Regions from separate parts of the Rhizobium ruizarguesonis genome, predicted to be linked through region 1. Evidence: predicted binding sites of a transcription regulator. Region 1 holds the regulator's gene; the other holds the start of a gene.

The links. The regulator LexA, encoded in region 1, represses DNA repair genes until DNA is damaged. The targets are predictions, from matches to a motif close to TGTTCNNNNTGTGTTCNG.
Region 2: J3P73_RS37820 (ImuA family protein) is a predicted target of LexA. The motif match lies at 3,394-3,411, and genes of this name have one in related genera.

The regions. Positions count from the first base shown of each region.
Region 1 covers NZ_CP071678.1:2,303,238-2,310,870, forward strand. The annotation lists gene J3P73_RS11480 (ComEC/Rec2 family competence protein) at 1-1,268, shown strand, start outside; gene lexA (transcriptional repressor LexA) at 1,249-1,968, opposite strand; gene J3P73_RS11490 (VOC family protein) at 2,168-3,064, shown strand; gene kdsA (3-deoxy-8-phosphooctulonate synthase) at 3,061-3,906, shown strand; gene eno (phosphopyruvate hydratase) at 4,048-5,322, shown strand; gene J3P73_RS11505 (FtsB family cell division protein) at 5,459-5,779, shown strand; gene pdhA (pyruvate dehydrogenase (acetyl-transferring) E1 component subunit alpha) at 5,925-6,971, shown strand; gene J3P73_RS11515 (pyruvate dehydrogenase complex E1 component subunit beta) at 6,987-7,633, shown strand, end outside.
Region 2 covers NZ_CP071681.1:42,495-50,127, reverse strand. The annotation lists gene J3P73_RS31425 (error-prone DNA polymerase) at 1-1,147, opposite strand, end outside; partial or broken gene J3P73_RS31420 (Y-family DNA polymerase) at 1,144-2,660, opposite strand; gene J3P73_RS37820 (ImuA family protein) at 2,575-3,333, opposite strand; gene J3P73_RS31410 (SOS response-associated peptidase family protein) at 3,629-4,402, shown strand; gene J3P73_RS31405 (hypothetical protein) at 5,032-5,862, shown strand; partial or broken gene J3P73_RS37815 (WGR domain-containing protein) at 6,985-7,155, shown strand; gene J3P73_RS38345 (BPSL0067 family protein) at 7,561-7,633, shown strand, end outside.

The DNA of each region.
Region 1 (7,633 bases):
TGTTGATTGCGGTCTTCTTCGACCGGCCGTCGATCAGCCTGCGCAACGTCGCGCTCTCCGCGCTTGTCATCATCGCCATTTCACCGTCCGAGGTCTTGGGTCCGAGCTTCCAGATGTCCTTTGCCGCGACGTTGGCGTTGGTATCGGGTTATCAGCTGTGGAAGGACCGGGGCATCCGCGAAAACGCCTTCCTGAAGCTGCCGGTGTTTCGGCCCATCGTTACGGTTGCGGGCTTCTTCGGCGGCGTCTTCCTGACCTCGCTGATCGGTGGGTTTTCCACCGCGCTGTTTTCGATCGAGCATTTTCATCGCTTGACCGCCTACGGCCTGCCGGCAAACCTCGCGACGATGCCGATCATCTCCTTCATCATCATGCCGGCCGGCCTGCTGGCGATGCTGCTCATGCCTTTCGGTCTGGACGTTTTGCCCTGGAAGGTCGTCGGATTCGGCCTCGATCTGGTGATCGCGGTCGCAAAGACCGTGTCCGGCTGGGGTGGCAATATCGACGTCGGCCGCTTGCCCGCCTGGTATTTCGCGGTCGCCGTCGCCGGCTTTCTGCTGTTGACGCTGCTCCGCACCCGGCTGCGCCATATCGGCACATCAATCATCGCGGTCGCAACACTCATCCTGTTGCTTCTGCCAGTTCCCCGGCCGCCGGATCTGGTAATTTCGGAGGATGGTGGTCTCGTCGCGGTCGTCGAGACGGCGGCCATGGCTTCCAACCGCGAAAGACCGCCGGATTTCATCTTCGACCAGTGGCAGAGAGCGCTGGTCCTGCCGACGCATCACCCGCCGAAGATGCTGGAGGGGCCTGCTATCCCGCCGGAGGGAGAAGACCGCCGCGTCAGGCTTTCCCGCGATCAGCAGAACGAAGCAAGGTCGGCGATGCGGGCGGCTGCAACGAGCGCTGACGCAAACCGCTTTTCTTGCGTCAAGAAGGCCTGGTGCACATCAAGGCTTGGCAATGGTCGCGTGGTTGCTGTCATCGACAATGCCGCCTATCTCGGTCCGGCCTGCGATGCGGCCGATATCGTCGTGACGTCGGTGCGCCTGCGCTTCAACAGCTGCCGCTCAGGTGCGACGCTCTTCACCGGTGAGACGCTGCGCAGGACCGGTTCCGTCGAATTACGCTTCGCCGATGCCGGCCTGGACGTCACAGCCGCATTCGATGATCTGTCGCGGCCATGGATGCGCCATCGCGCCTATGACTGGCGCAGCAACAGTTTTGCCGAATCCGGCCCGCCCAGTGTCAGTGATAGCGGCGAATGAGACCGACGAGTTTGCCTTGCACCTTGACGCGGTCCGGCCCGAAGATTCGGGTCTCGTAAGCCGGGTTGGCGGCTTCGAGCGCGATCGAGGCGCCCTTGCGGCGGAAGCGTTTGAGTGTTGCTTCCTCGTCGTCGACGAGAGCCACGACGATGTCACCGGGACTTGCGGTGCTGCCGTTGCGAATGATCACCGTGTCGCCGTCGAAGATGCCGGCGTCGATCATCGAATCGCCCTTGACCTCCAGCGCATAATGTTCACCGGAACCGAGCATGTCGGCCGGAACGACGATGTCGTGGGTATTGTTCTGGATCGCCGAGATCGGAACGCCGGCGGCGATACGGCCCATGACCGGCACGGAAACCGAGTTGCCGTTGTCGGCAACGGGTTTTGCGGCAGCGGGGGCGGCGACCGGCTGGGGCTTGCCGAGGCTGCCCTCGATGACGCTCGGCGAAAAGCCGCGCCGGGGCTGAATGCTGGGGCTGTAGGCCTCCGGAAGCTTGATGACCTCAAGCGCACGAGCACGGTTCGGTAGGCGGCGAATGAAGCCACGTTCCTCGAGCGCCGTGATCAGCCGGTGAATCCCGGACTTCGAGGCGAGGTCCAGCGCATCCTTCATTTCGTCGAAAGACGGCGGAACGCCGGATTCTTTCATGCGCTCGTGAATGAAAAGGAGAAGCTCCTGTTGTTTGCGCGTGAGCATCGACGTTGTGACCTCGTGATTGAAACAAATCCAGAACAGACACTATATGTTCCATATGTGTTCCGCAAGTAGCTAAATTTCCGTAAAACTTCGCGCCAACTCGTCGAGATTTTTATTTTCATTGGCCGGATTGGGACACAAGTCTTGCATTGAGGGTGGCGCTGTCGCAAATCTCTTGCCGTTTTGAGGAGGGATTATGATGAACACGCATTCCGCCAAACCGCATCCGCTGGATCATGTCGTGCTGCCCGTCGTCAATATTGATGTGGCGCGCGAAAGGATCGGCAAGCTCGGCTTCACCGTTGCCGCCGATGCGCGCCATCCCTTCGGAACGGAGAATGCCTGCGTCTTTTTTGCCGACAAGACCTATCTGGAGCCGCTCGGGATTGCGAGCGCCGAGGAGAGCGAGGCTTCTGCGCGGCAAGGCAATGTCTTCACCGCCCGCAACCGTGCCTTCCGCTTCCGCTGCGGCGAGGAAGGGCTTTCGGGGCTGGCTTTCGGCAGTGAGGATGCCAGCCTCGATCATCAGAACTTCGTCGGCGACGGATCGAGCGCTGGCGAAGTGCTGCAGTTCACCCGGCCGATGACGATGCCGGACGGTGCGCAGACGATTGCCGGCTTCAAACTGGCTTTCGCCGGCGACCTGCGCGCGCCTGACCTCTTCCTCTTCACCGTCGAGCGCGTCAATCCGCTGCCGGCCGACCGCGGCGCGCTGGAGACGCATGCCAATGGCGTCAGCGGCATAACCGAGATAGCGCTTTGCGCACCCGACGCCGCCGCCTTTGCTGCCTTCGTCGGCCTTGCCGTGGCGCAAGCGACAGTCGAGAAAACGAGTTTTGGCGTCAATATCGCAGCGTCGAACGCGAAAATCAGCCTGATGACGCAGGAAGGGCTGGAAGCCTATTTCGACATCGCCGTCTCATCCGGCGATCGCGGCCTGCGCGGCAGGGCAATCCTCTTTGCCGTCGCCGATCTTGCCGTGACAGAAGCGCATTTGGCTGCTAACGGGGTGACATACACGCGCAAGAACAATCGCATTGTGGTGAAGCCTGCGCCCGGGCAGGGCGCGCTCTTCGCCTTCGAGGAAACACGATGAGCACTGATACGAATTCAGAAGTCAGGATCGGCGAGGGCCAAGGCCAGGTCAGCTTTTCCAATACCGGCCGCCTGTCGCTGATTGCCGGCCCCTGCCAGATGGAGAGCCGCGACCACGCCTTCATGGTTGCCGGCACGCTGAAAGAGCTTTGTGAAAAGCTCGGCATCGGCCTCGTTTACAAGAGCTCCTTCGACAAGGCGAACCGGACCTCGCTCTCGGCTGAACGCGGTATCGGGATCGAAAAGGGCATGGAGGTCTTTGCCGACCTGAAGAAGGAATTCGGCTTTCCTGTCCTGACCGACGTTCATACCGCAGAGCAATGCGCGGAGGTGGCAAAGGTCGTCGACGTCCTGCAGATCCCGGCCTTCCTTTGCCGCCAGACCGACCTTCTCATCGCCGCCGCCAAGACCGGCCGCGTCGTCAATGTCAAGAAGGGCCAGTTCCTCGCTCCCTGGGATATGAAGAACGTCCTGAAGAAGCTCAATGCCAGCGGCAATCCGAACGTGCTGCTGTGTGAGCGCGGCGCCTCCTTCGGGTACAATACGCTGGTCTCCGACATGCGCTCGCTGCCGATCATGGCAGCGATGGGCGCCCCTGTTATCTTCGATGCGACCCATTCTGTGGCGCAGCCGGGCGGGCAGGGCGATTCTTCCGGCGGTCAGCGGGAATTCGTGGAAACGCTGGCGCGCGCAGCGGTGGCTGCCGGTATCGCCGGGGTCTTCATCGAAACCCATCAGGACCCCGACAATGCACCTTCCGACGGCCCCAACATGGTCTATCTCAAGGACATGCCGCGGCTGCTTGAAAAGCTGCTCGCCTTCGATGCGGTCGCCAAGGCTTGACGTTCAACAGCCTGACATGATCGTGCTATAGGCGAGATCCGAACACGGTTCGAAGGCTGGAAATTGCAGCATTGTAATTTGCCCGCCTTCGACTAAGACAGTTTTCGAACCGACTTATCACCCACCGAGCAGGAAGAACCCATGACTGCAATCACCGATATCATCGCCCGCGAGATTCTCGATAGCCGTGGCAACCCCACCGTCGAAGTCGATGTCTATCTCGAAGATGGCAGCATGGGCCGCGCGGCCGTTCCCTCGGGCGCCTCGACGGGCGCGCATGAGGCGGTCGAACTGCGCGACGGCGGCAAGCGCTACCTCGGCAAGGGCGTCCAAAAGGCGGTCGACGCCGCCAACACCGAGATCTTCGACGCGATCGGCGGCATTGACGCCGAAAACCAGATCCAGATCGACAACATCATGATCGAGCTGGACGGCACGCCGAACAAGTCGCGCCTCGGCGCCAACGCCATCCTCGGCGTCTCGCTCGCCGTTGCCAAGGCTGCCGCCCAGGCTTCCGGCCTGCCGCTCTACCGTTATGTCGGCGGCGCTTCCGCCAGCCTGCTGCCGGTGCCGATGATGAACATCATCAACGGCGGCGCCCACGCCGACAACCCGATCGATTTCCAGGAGTTCATGATCCTGCCGGTCGGCGCCGATACGATCGCCGAAGCCGTGCGCATGGGTTCGGAAGTCTTCCATACGCTGCGCAAGGAACTTGCCGCACAGGGCCACAACACCAATGTCGGCGACGAAGGCGGTTTCGCACCGGGCCTGAAGAGCGCGCCGGAAGCTCTCGACTTCATCATGAAGTCGGTCGAGAAAGCCGGCTACAAGCCGGGCGAGGACATCTACCTCGGCCTCGATTGCGCCTCGACGGAATTCTTCAAGGACGGCAAATACGTTCTCGAAGGGGAAGGCCGCACGCTGGAATCGGGCGCCATGGCCGAATATCTGGCCGAGCTCGCCGCCAAGTATCCGATCATCTCGATCGAGGACGGAATGGCCGAAGACGACTGGGATGGCTGGAAGACGCTGACCGACCTGGCCGGCAAGAAGACCCAGCTCGTCGGCGACGATCTCTTCGTCACCAACTCCGCCCGTCTTCGCGACGGCATCCGCATGGGTGTTGCCAACTCGATCCTCGTCAAGGTCAACCAGATCGGCTCGCTGACGGAAACCCTCGATGCCGTCAACACGGCGCACAAGGCGGCCTATACCGCCGTCATGTCCCACCGCTCCGGCGAGACCGAAGATTCGACCATCGCCGATCTCGCGGTCGCCACCAACTGCGGTCAGATCAAGACCGGCTCGCTGTCGCGTTCTGACCGTCTTGCCAAGTACAACCAGCTGATCCGCATCGAGGAAGGCCTCGGCCCGCAGGCCCAGTATGCCGGCCGCTCGATCATTCGCGGCTGATCGGATCTGATTTCCAATGGTTTGGCCCGCGCCTCTCGGCGCGGGTTTTTTATTGCGCGGTTTTTAGAGTCAACGAACGGTTAATCTCTGCGCGCTAGATTGAACGAATTGGTAATGCGTTCAAGAGCATGCGTGTATGTGGACAAAGCATCATAAGAAGAGAAAGATCGGCCGCTTCGTCATTCCGGCCATGACGGTCGCCTTCCTCTCCTATTTCGGTTATCATTGCATCCATGGCGATTACGGCCTGCGCGCGACGGAGGCGTTCGAGCATCAGCGTGTCGCGCGTGACAAAGAGCTTGCGATCTTGAAGGCGAAGCGCGAACATCTGGAAAATCAGGTCGCGCTCCTGAGTGACGGCTCGCTCGACAAGGATATGCTGGACGAAAAAGCGCGCTATCAGCTCAATATGTCGCGCGCGGACGAGATCGTCGTATTCAATCACTATTCCAATTAACTTGAAATTGGTTAATTGCTATTTCTGTATATTTATCAATAATTTAGTGCCGAATACGAGCCATGCAATTATGGCATTGCTGTGGTCATATTTCTTCCCTATGGTACGCGCCACCAAGAAACGACAAACCCATAGGGAGGGTTGAATGGCGCCGCGAAAGACCGCGACCGTTTCCAGCCGCAAAACTGCAGCAAAACCGGCAGCCAAAGCATCGAATGGCGGCCCGGTAGCCGACTTCGATCGCAATGAAGAGCTGAAGGCCTATCGCGAGATGCTGTTGATCCGCCGCTTCGAGGAGAAGGCCGGTCAGCTTTACGGCATGGGCTTCATCGGCGGCTTTTGTCACCTCTACATCGGTCAGGAAGCTGTCGTCGTCGGCATGCAGATGGCGCAGAAGGATGGCGACCAGGTCATCACCGCCTATCGCGACCACGGCCATATGCTGGCAACCGGCATGGAAGCGCGCGGCGTCATGGCGGAACTGACCGGGCGTCGCAGCGGCTATTCCCACGGCAAAGGCGGCTCGATGCACATGTTCTCGAAAGAGAAGCATTTCTACGGCGGTCACGGCATCGTCGGCGCCCAGGTCTCGCTCGGAACGGGTCTTGCCTTCGCAAACCGCTACCGCGGCAACGACAATGTCTCCATCGCCTATTTCGGCGACGGCGCTGCCAACCAGGGCCAGGTCTACGAGAGCTTCAACATGGCTGCTCTCTGGAAGCTGCCGATCGTCTATATCGTCGAGAACAACCGTTACGCCATGGGCACCTCGACCGCCCGCGCCACCGCGCAGTCGAATTACTCGCTGCGTGGATCCGGCTTCGGCATCCCCGGCATTCAGGTCGATGGCATGGACGTCCGCGCCGTCAAGGCGGCGGCCGACGAGGCGCTCGAACATTGCCGTTCCGGCAAGGGCCCGATCATTCTCGAAATGCTGACCTATCGTTATCGCGGTCACTCCATGTCCGACCCGGCGAAGTATCGCTCCAAGGACGAGGTGCAGAAGATGCGCTCCGAGCACGACCCGATCGAACAGGTCAAGGCTCGCCTCGTCGAAAAGGGCTGGGCTTCCGAAGACGATCTGAAGGCGATCGACAAGGATGTCCGCGACATCGTCGCCGACAGCGCCGACTTCGCCCAGGCCGATCCGGAGCCGGATGTATCCGAGCTCTATACCGACATTCTGCTCTAATCGGGGAGGGAACCCATGCCTATCGATATCCTCATGCCCGCCCTCTCTCCGACCATGGAAGAAGGCACACTGTCCAAATGGCTGAAGCAGGAAGGTGACAAGGTCACCTCAGGCGACGTGATCGCCGAAATCGAAACCGACAAGGCGACGATGGAAGTCGAAGCCGTCGACGAAGGCGTCATCGGCAAGCTTCTGGTTCCTGCCGGAACCGAAGGCGTCAAGGTGAACGCCAAGATCGCCGTTCTCCTGCAGGACGGTGAATCCGCATCCGACATGTCTGCGTCCGCTCCGGCTGCTGCACCGCAGGCCGCGCAGGAGGAAAAACCGGCTGCCGCAACTCCGGCATCCGCACCCGTTCCGGCCGAGCCGAAAGCCCAGGTGCAGAACGACCCCGAAATCCCGGCCGGCACCGAAATGGTGTCGACGACCGTGCGCGAAGCGCTTCGTGACGCCATGGCCGAGGAAATGCGCGCCGACGAAAACGTCTTCGTCATGGGCGAGGAAGTCGCCGAATATCAGGGCGCCTACAAGGTCACGCAGGGGCTGCTGCAGGAATTCGGCCCCCGCCGCGTCGTCGATACGCCGATCACCGAGCATGGCTTTGCCGGCGTCGGCGTCGGTGCCGCAATGGCCGGCCTTCGGCCGATCGTCGAATTCATGAC
Region 2 (7,633 bases), on a different replicon from region 1:
CGCGGCGCTCGTGCTCGAAATCGACATCGATATCCGGTGGCTCGTCGCGCTCCTGGGAAACGAAACGCTCAAACAGCAGATCGTTCGTCTCCGGATCGATGGACGTGATCCCGAGGATATAACAGACGGCGGAGTTGGCGGCGGATCCCCGCCCCTGGCAGAGAATGCCCTGGCTGCGGGCATATCGGACAATCGAAAACACCGTCAGGAAGTAGGGTGCGTATTTCATTGTCCGTATGAGGTCGAGCTCATGCCGGATGATTTTCAGAACGTTGTCCGGCAGACCTTCCGGATAGCGTGCAGGCGCGCATTCCCAGACATAATGCTCGAGAGACGCTTGCGCGTTCTTGCCTGGGACGATGGCTTCTTCGGGGTACTGATAGATGAGTTCATCTAGCGAGAACCGGCAGCGATCGGCGATCTCCGTCGTCCGGGCCAATGCTTCCGGGTAACGGGGGAAGAGCCGCTGCATCTCTTCGGGCGGTTTGAGGAATCTATCCGCATGGCGCTCCCTCTCGAAACCGACGTCATCGATCGTGGTTCTGGTGCGAATGCAGGTGACGACATCCTGCAGCTGACGGCGCGACGGTTCGTGGAAAAGGACGTCATTCGTCACAACGGTCTTCACCTTGAAGCGTGTGGCCATGTTCGACAGATCGTGCAGCCGCATCTGGTCGTTCGGCCGCCGGCGAAGGGAAAGCGCGAGATAGGCCCGGTCCCCGAACATCTCCGCCATCTTTCTGAGCTGCACGGCACAGGTCTCGTCGGGTAGATCGGGCACCAGAATACCGATCAGGCCTTCTGCATAGAGTGCGACGTCGTCGAGATGCAGGATGCAGTTGGCCTTGCCGCCCCTCGCCTTGCCGAGCGTCAGCAAACGGGTCAGTCGGGAATAGGCGGCACGATCGGTCGGATAGACCAGGATCGACATGCCGTCCTGCAGATCGAGACGACAACCGACCACGAGGCGAACGCCTGTGGCGCGGGACGCCTCGAGAGCCCGGACGATGCCGGCGAGCGAATTTCTGTCGACGACGCCGAGCGCCTCGATGCCGAGCGCCTTGGCGGTCGCAAACAGTTCATCCGCCGACGATGCCCCTCGCAGGAATGAGAAATGTGTCGTGACCTGGAGCTCGGCATATCTCATGCGAAGATCCCGTGCAGGAACCATTTATGTGAGCCGGTCGCAGCATCGATGCCATCGCCCGACCTGAATATCCAGAACCGTTCGCCGCTCTCATCTTCGATCACGAAATAGTCACGCACCGCATCGAACTCGGATCCTCTCGTCCACCACTCGCCGAAAATCCGCTCCGGGCCGTCAGCGCGTTTCACCCGCCGTCGCTTGCCGCGCCAGGTCATCGACACAGGCGGATGATCCGGCAGGAGCGCGATCACCTCGATGAGCTCCGGACGGGAGAGGAGCCGAACCGGCCGAGGCCAGTGCAAGCTCCATGATGCACCGGTCTCCCCGGCAACCCCACTCACCCGCTTGACGCTGCGCTCAGGCACGTCGCTCGCCACAGGCACTATCCGATAGACACGCTGCCCGCGATTGCCGATCACGTCGATCAGCGGCGCGATAGCGACGATCTCCTCCTCAATCAGGGAGGATGCTTTCTGCGTCTCAGTGAGCGGTTCGGCGATGACAGCCACCAGCGAGAGCTTCTCGATTCCGAAGCCCGGCTCGATCTTCTCGATCCGGTCCTTGAAGAGCTTTGTCAGCCAGGCCACGTCGCGAGCGGGTTTCGCGGTTCCAGCACGGATCGCCTGCATGGTATTGTCGACCTTGTGGACGAGAAGATCTGCGCGGCGAACACCCAGACCCTTCTGCTGGAGCGCTTTGCAGAGTTCAACGACAACCCGCGAGACGTATTTGGCGATGGTCTCGGGAGCGCCGATCGGCTCGGCGAAGGCGCGGCTGACTTCGATGACATCCATCGGACGGATCGGATCGATCGGCTCCGGCAACCGCCCATACATCTGGTCGAGACGACGGCCGATTTCGGGACCGAAGCGAAGGGCAAGCGGCGCGCGTGGTGTGGACGACAGCTCGCCGATCGTCTGAAACCCGAGGGTCCGCAGGCCAACCACGGTTTCCGCAGGCAAACGTAATGATGATATCGGTAGCCGTTCGACGAAACGCGATGTTTCATGGCGCGCAGCGATCACGGTATCGCGCTTGCTGACCCGTGCCAGCGCATGCGCCGCACCCCAGCTGTCGGCAATCGCAACCCGCGCGGTCAGCCCCTTGGCGCGGAAGCGATTGACGATGCCGGACAGCATCGATCCTCGCCGCCCTGGAGATGATCGGCGCCTTCGGTGTCCATGACGATGCCGTCGGGCGCATCCATTGCGACAATCGGCGTGTACTGCGTCAACGCCCAGAGCGTGAGGCGTTCGAGGGCCGCACCGTCCGCGACCGGAGCGGCGTCGACCATCTGCAGACCCTGGACGATGGCCTGCGCCTTCGCGGCCGGCATGCCAATGTGAAGACCCGCGGAGCGGGCTGTTTCATCAGCCGCCGCGATCCAGCGTTTGGAACCACTCTTCGCGACGACGACAAGCGGCCGCTCAGCGGACAGCATTCCCGCGCCGTCGGCCCGTCTGATCCTGTCGATCGCGAGATCCGGAAGGTAAATGGATACGACCCTTGGCATCGCACGCTCCTACGATAAACTCTGCGCACTCACCCGCCTTCACTCTCATCAGTTCCAGGAGCCATCGCGGCCGTCCAACACCCGGAACCGGTAGCTCTTCCGATGGCAGTACGCTGACGCGCCACCGGGATGTCGACGCCGTCGGCTGGCCAAAATCCGATGCCTCCGTCTGCCGCCGCCATCGTCGCACGACCAGCCCGATCGTTCCGGTCTTCTCGGCCGCAAGCTGAAGCCGGCGAGACGCGGTCATGGGAAGACGGACGAGCTCACCGACCACGGCGCCCAGGCCACCATAGCCAAGACCTTCCTCCATTGTCGCCAGGACATCCTCTTCCCTATCGGCTTCGGCAAAGACCACGCGATCGGGATGAAGACCCGCCAGCGCCAGCGCCGGGAAAAACAGGTCTGGACGCGTCATGCACCAAAGGATCTGCCCTTTGGTTCGCGCAGCGATCCCGGCAACGCAGAGGGCGGCAGCCGCACCATCGACCGTTCCGGACCCGCCACCGGCAAACTCGTGCAAGGCGCCATAAGCCAAACCGCCGCCCGGAAGCACTGCGTCTATTTCGGAAACCCCAAAAGCAAGGCAGCCGACCTTCCTCGTCGATCCGCCCTCAAGGGAGGCGATACGGTCACGTAGCTCGGTAATTACCCTGTTGCGGGCAGCAGTCATCATTCACGCGTCCCTTGAAGGCCGTGTTGGAGTTTCGACTTCATGTCGTTCAAATGCAGATGTTCACTATCTGTTCCGAAGGACTCGAAGAGTCAAGCAACCGAGAATAGGAATATTATCTCTCAACTTTAGGAAACCAAGAGATTCGCCTTGCAAATCATGGCCATGGGCCAATTGCGGCGATTTGGTCGAAGCGGAAATAAATTTCGTCGGATTCGCAACTTATCCGCCGGTTGGCATTTGGCAATTCCATCGGTTACGATGCTCGCAGTGTTCACGGGAATGGTCACTGCCCATGTGCAATCTGTACCGCATGGAAGACAAGGACTGGGTTGCCATGTGGGCTCAGGACGCCGAGAGCATGATCAACCTCATGCCGGCGTACCAAATGAACCCGGATCAGATGGGGCCGATCGTCCGCAACACCGCCGACGGAAAGAAGCAACTGGTCCATGCGCGCTGGGGATTGCCCTCGCCGCGCTTCGCACTTGAGAAGGCGGCCAAAGCCAAGGCCGAGAAACTGGCAGCCAAGGGCAAGGCTTTCGATCTCGAAGAACTGATCCGCATGGAGGCCGACCGCGGCACGACCAACGTGCGCAAGCTCAGTTTTCCGCACTGGAAGCGATGGTTCGGCGTCGAAAACAGATGCCTCGTCCCGGTCACCAGCTTCGCGGAACCGGATCCGGCCAGCCGGGAAGATGGCGGAAACGTGCCCAATGCCTGGTTCGCCCGCGACGAAAGTAAGCCGCTGATGTTCTTTGCCGGTCTCCATGTGCCGCAGTGGCAGAGTGTCCGAAAGGTCAGGGACGGCCTGACCACCGATGATCTCTACGGGTTTTTGACCACGGATCCCAACGACCCGGTGAAGCCGATCCATGAGAAGGCCATGCCGGTCTTGTTGCTGACGAAGGAAGAGACCGACACCTGGATGCGGGCGCCTTGGGACGAGGCCGAGGAACTGGCCCGTCCACTACCCAACGACGCGCTGATCATTTCCTCACGCGAACCGTACGGATCCACGATCGTCTCGAAATCCGGAGAGCCGGTGGAACAGGGCAGTCTGCTTTGACGCCTGAACTCAGAGCTTGAATGTATCGGAAAACGAAAAAGCCTGCCGCGGGAGGAGCGGTTGGGAGGAGGAGTGGGTCGCCTGAAACACGAAGCTCTGCGGGAGGAGGTGCATTGCTTCGTTGATCGGAAGATACCAGAGGCTGTCCCGTTGGTCCGCAGGTAGACACGACCCATTTGCCTTCATCGCTAAACACGACGCTCTGCACTCTAATAACCGGACCGGGTGACCATTTCGATTTCGTTCGCATGCGTGCTCATACCGGCGCCATCGCTAACGGTCTGTTAACCACACAAAGTGTGGAAGACCCCTTTTGTTGTAAGCTGGCTAACGGCGAAATACGCGCAACCGAATTTATTCGAGAGCACAGGGGAAATCAGCCTTTGCTATATGCTCAAGGGCGCGGCTTCTCAAGCATCCTTCCCGCGCCTGAAGAGCACTTTGCATAGCCAAACGACACTTCAGTACCAGAGCTAAATTTCACAATCAGTCGCGTCTATTGGGCGCTAATCAAACATTTCATCTTTTCGAGTTGCATTTTGTTAATTCGCTGCAATTACTTCTTGTCTTCTGTTGAAGTGTACTTGATACTTTACGAGAAAAATCCACTCAAGCATAGGTATCACCCGATGACAGCCGTTGTAACTCTCGACGTCTTCTCTGGAGCGCCCAATCCAACTTGGGAATTGTCTGACCACGAAATCAATCAGCTGCGTCAATTGATTGGAAGCCTTCAAGAAAAAAGTCTCCTGAAGCCGCCCGCTGTAGCCGGGAGATTAGGCTACGTTGGCTTTCGCATCGACTCAGCTCTTGAGTCCCTTTACCCGACGATTGTGATATCAGAAGGCGTGGTGGATGTGGCGCGCTTGGTCCCAAGTCGGATAGATCGCGATCGGAAGATTGAACGGTTTCTTTTGGACACAGCGCGGCGTTTGCTCAAGCCAGACATTATTGCGCATGTTGAACGGAAACTGCAGATTCCGAATAAATTCACCGCCGGACCGAATATGCACATCCTATCCCCGGTTCCATACGATCCTGGGAAATGGAATGACGATCCAACCATTCAAACGACAAACAATTGCTACAACTACGCCAATGACATCATTACCAATACCATCGCGCAACCCGGCCGCGGCACCGGGCTAATATACTCCGCCTTTGAATGCGGAAACGTGGGGATTGCGAGCACGCGCGACGGGTTGGTGGCCAGCGGAAGGCCTGCCTCGACGCCAATCGCCGGGCACTACGTTGCGCTGGTGATCTGGCCATCGTATGACTACCATTGGTACAGATTGGACGACGATTCGTTTTGGTCACACAAGAGAGGCCAGTTTCCTGCAAAAAATGTCGATGAGAGCGGCAATCCAATCAGCGACCCCGAAAACTGCGATCGTGCAGATTACTCAATATTTTGCGGCTACTACTTGAGCGATCCTTCAACAGTTACAATTGCATGACTAATTTTCGCTGAGTTACAAAACGTGCGCCTCGCCGATCGAACTTCGCCGTATCAGCCGGGAACGCTTTACCCAACGCGATTTTTAAATCGAAACAGTTGCACCTCCGTCTAGATGCTGAGTTCGACGACGATTGGCTCGGGAAGGAACGCCAACGGGCCGTCGAGTGCGGACGGTTGAAATACAGGCAGCTGTGTCAACTTTGCGCCTCCCCCGCCCGCCGCGCATGGGAGTTTGCGTGCGCCGACTCCAAACTCACCCGAACCGAAAGTCGCTTCTTCTGGTCCTCGTCCGGGATCGGCAAAGACAGGTGCCAACGCTGTAGCTTGATTGGTTGAAGGAAGCCTTCCACGGGTTCCGTTATCGTTTCGGGTGCGCAGCATTGGGTCTCGCGCGCCCTTTGCGATAGCGTCTTTCCATGCTTTGATCTGATTGTTGAACCTGTTCGCAACACTTTTGGCAGATGTCTCCGCGGCGGCCACGGCGTCCAACAATTGCTTTCCCGCGTCGCTGACAGCTCCCGTTACTTTTGCAGTTCGGTCACAAGATCCTTCATCTTTTGGACAGGTGCCGCACTGCCACTTGCGAAAGTGTCCACGCTCGAAATCGCTCGAACCAAGTCGATCACGCCCTCTCCCACTTGGCCGATTGCGTCGCGGCAAGCCCTCGCATCGTCCGTCGCGAACGCTGTAAGACCTGATTGTATACGGAGCGTAGTTAGTGAAAGGACGTCCACCGCCGCACTGAGTTTCTCTAAAACAATCGTCGCAGACTGAAGCGCGTCGCGCCTAAGGCTGATCACCAATCCCACCAGAGACAACCTGTCGTTGACCGACACACACACGTCCGCTGTCATCGGGAGTTTCTGCCGGAGTTCAAATCCTTCAAAACGCCACTGAGATTGTTTCCCGCGGCCCTGACACCACCAATCGCAGAGATTGCCCGGCCTTGGAGCGGCGACGGCAGGTTCCTGCCTCGTTCAGCGCGTTGTCCAGAGATGGTTCAATCTGGCCTACAACAACCGCCTGTATATCCGCCATCGGCTTCATTGTGTCTCGGGTATCCTATGAGCTCAACGCCAGACAAGGATGGACATGCACTCGAAGAAACATTGGAGCCCGGGGATGGATCGGAAAACGTGGCCAGGAGAAACAGTCTGTTTTCCAACGGGAAGAGGAAGCGGTTTCGTTGTTCCTCGACCTGCTAAAACGAAAGCGTGCTCGCGGCTATTTGCCAAGAACAGTACTCCGGCATATGCAGAGCTGGCCTGGACCGCCCGTGTTTTTCAGGTGAATAAAAGTAGGTCCACTGAAATGTCCACTGCCGCCACAAGAGAGTGTCAACTTTATTATGTTTTCCCGGAGTGAATTCTCATTACCCAACTACTATAAATTAAAGACATGTTACTTGACACCGATCGTATCTAGGCGGATGCTTGGTAGAGAAAAGCGCCGTAAAGGTGGGGGTTGCCGCCATTTTGCGCAACTGTATAGGGCCGCTTCTTCAATATACGGCAATGTCGTAGCAATCGCGAAATTGAGGGCCATTTGTACTGTGGAGGGATTTGCGGGCTACGTGGTGCCCGACGGGTACATTCGGGAAGTGGTTGGAGATGGGGAGTGTGTGGCATATGTAAAGGCCGCTGCCATCTGCCCGGTTACGTCGCGGTAGGCACAGGGTTAAAGAAGAGATTCGGGAATAGCTACCGGCACCGCAATAGCAACCTTTCAAAACGGAAAATATACCAACTACACTGAGGGACGCTCCAATG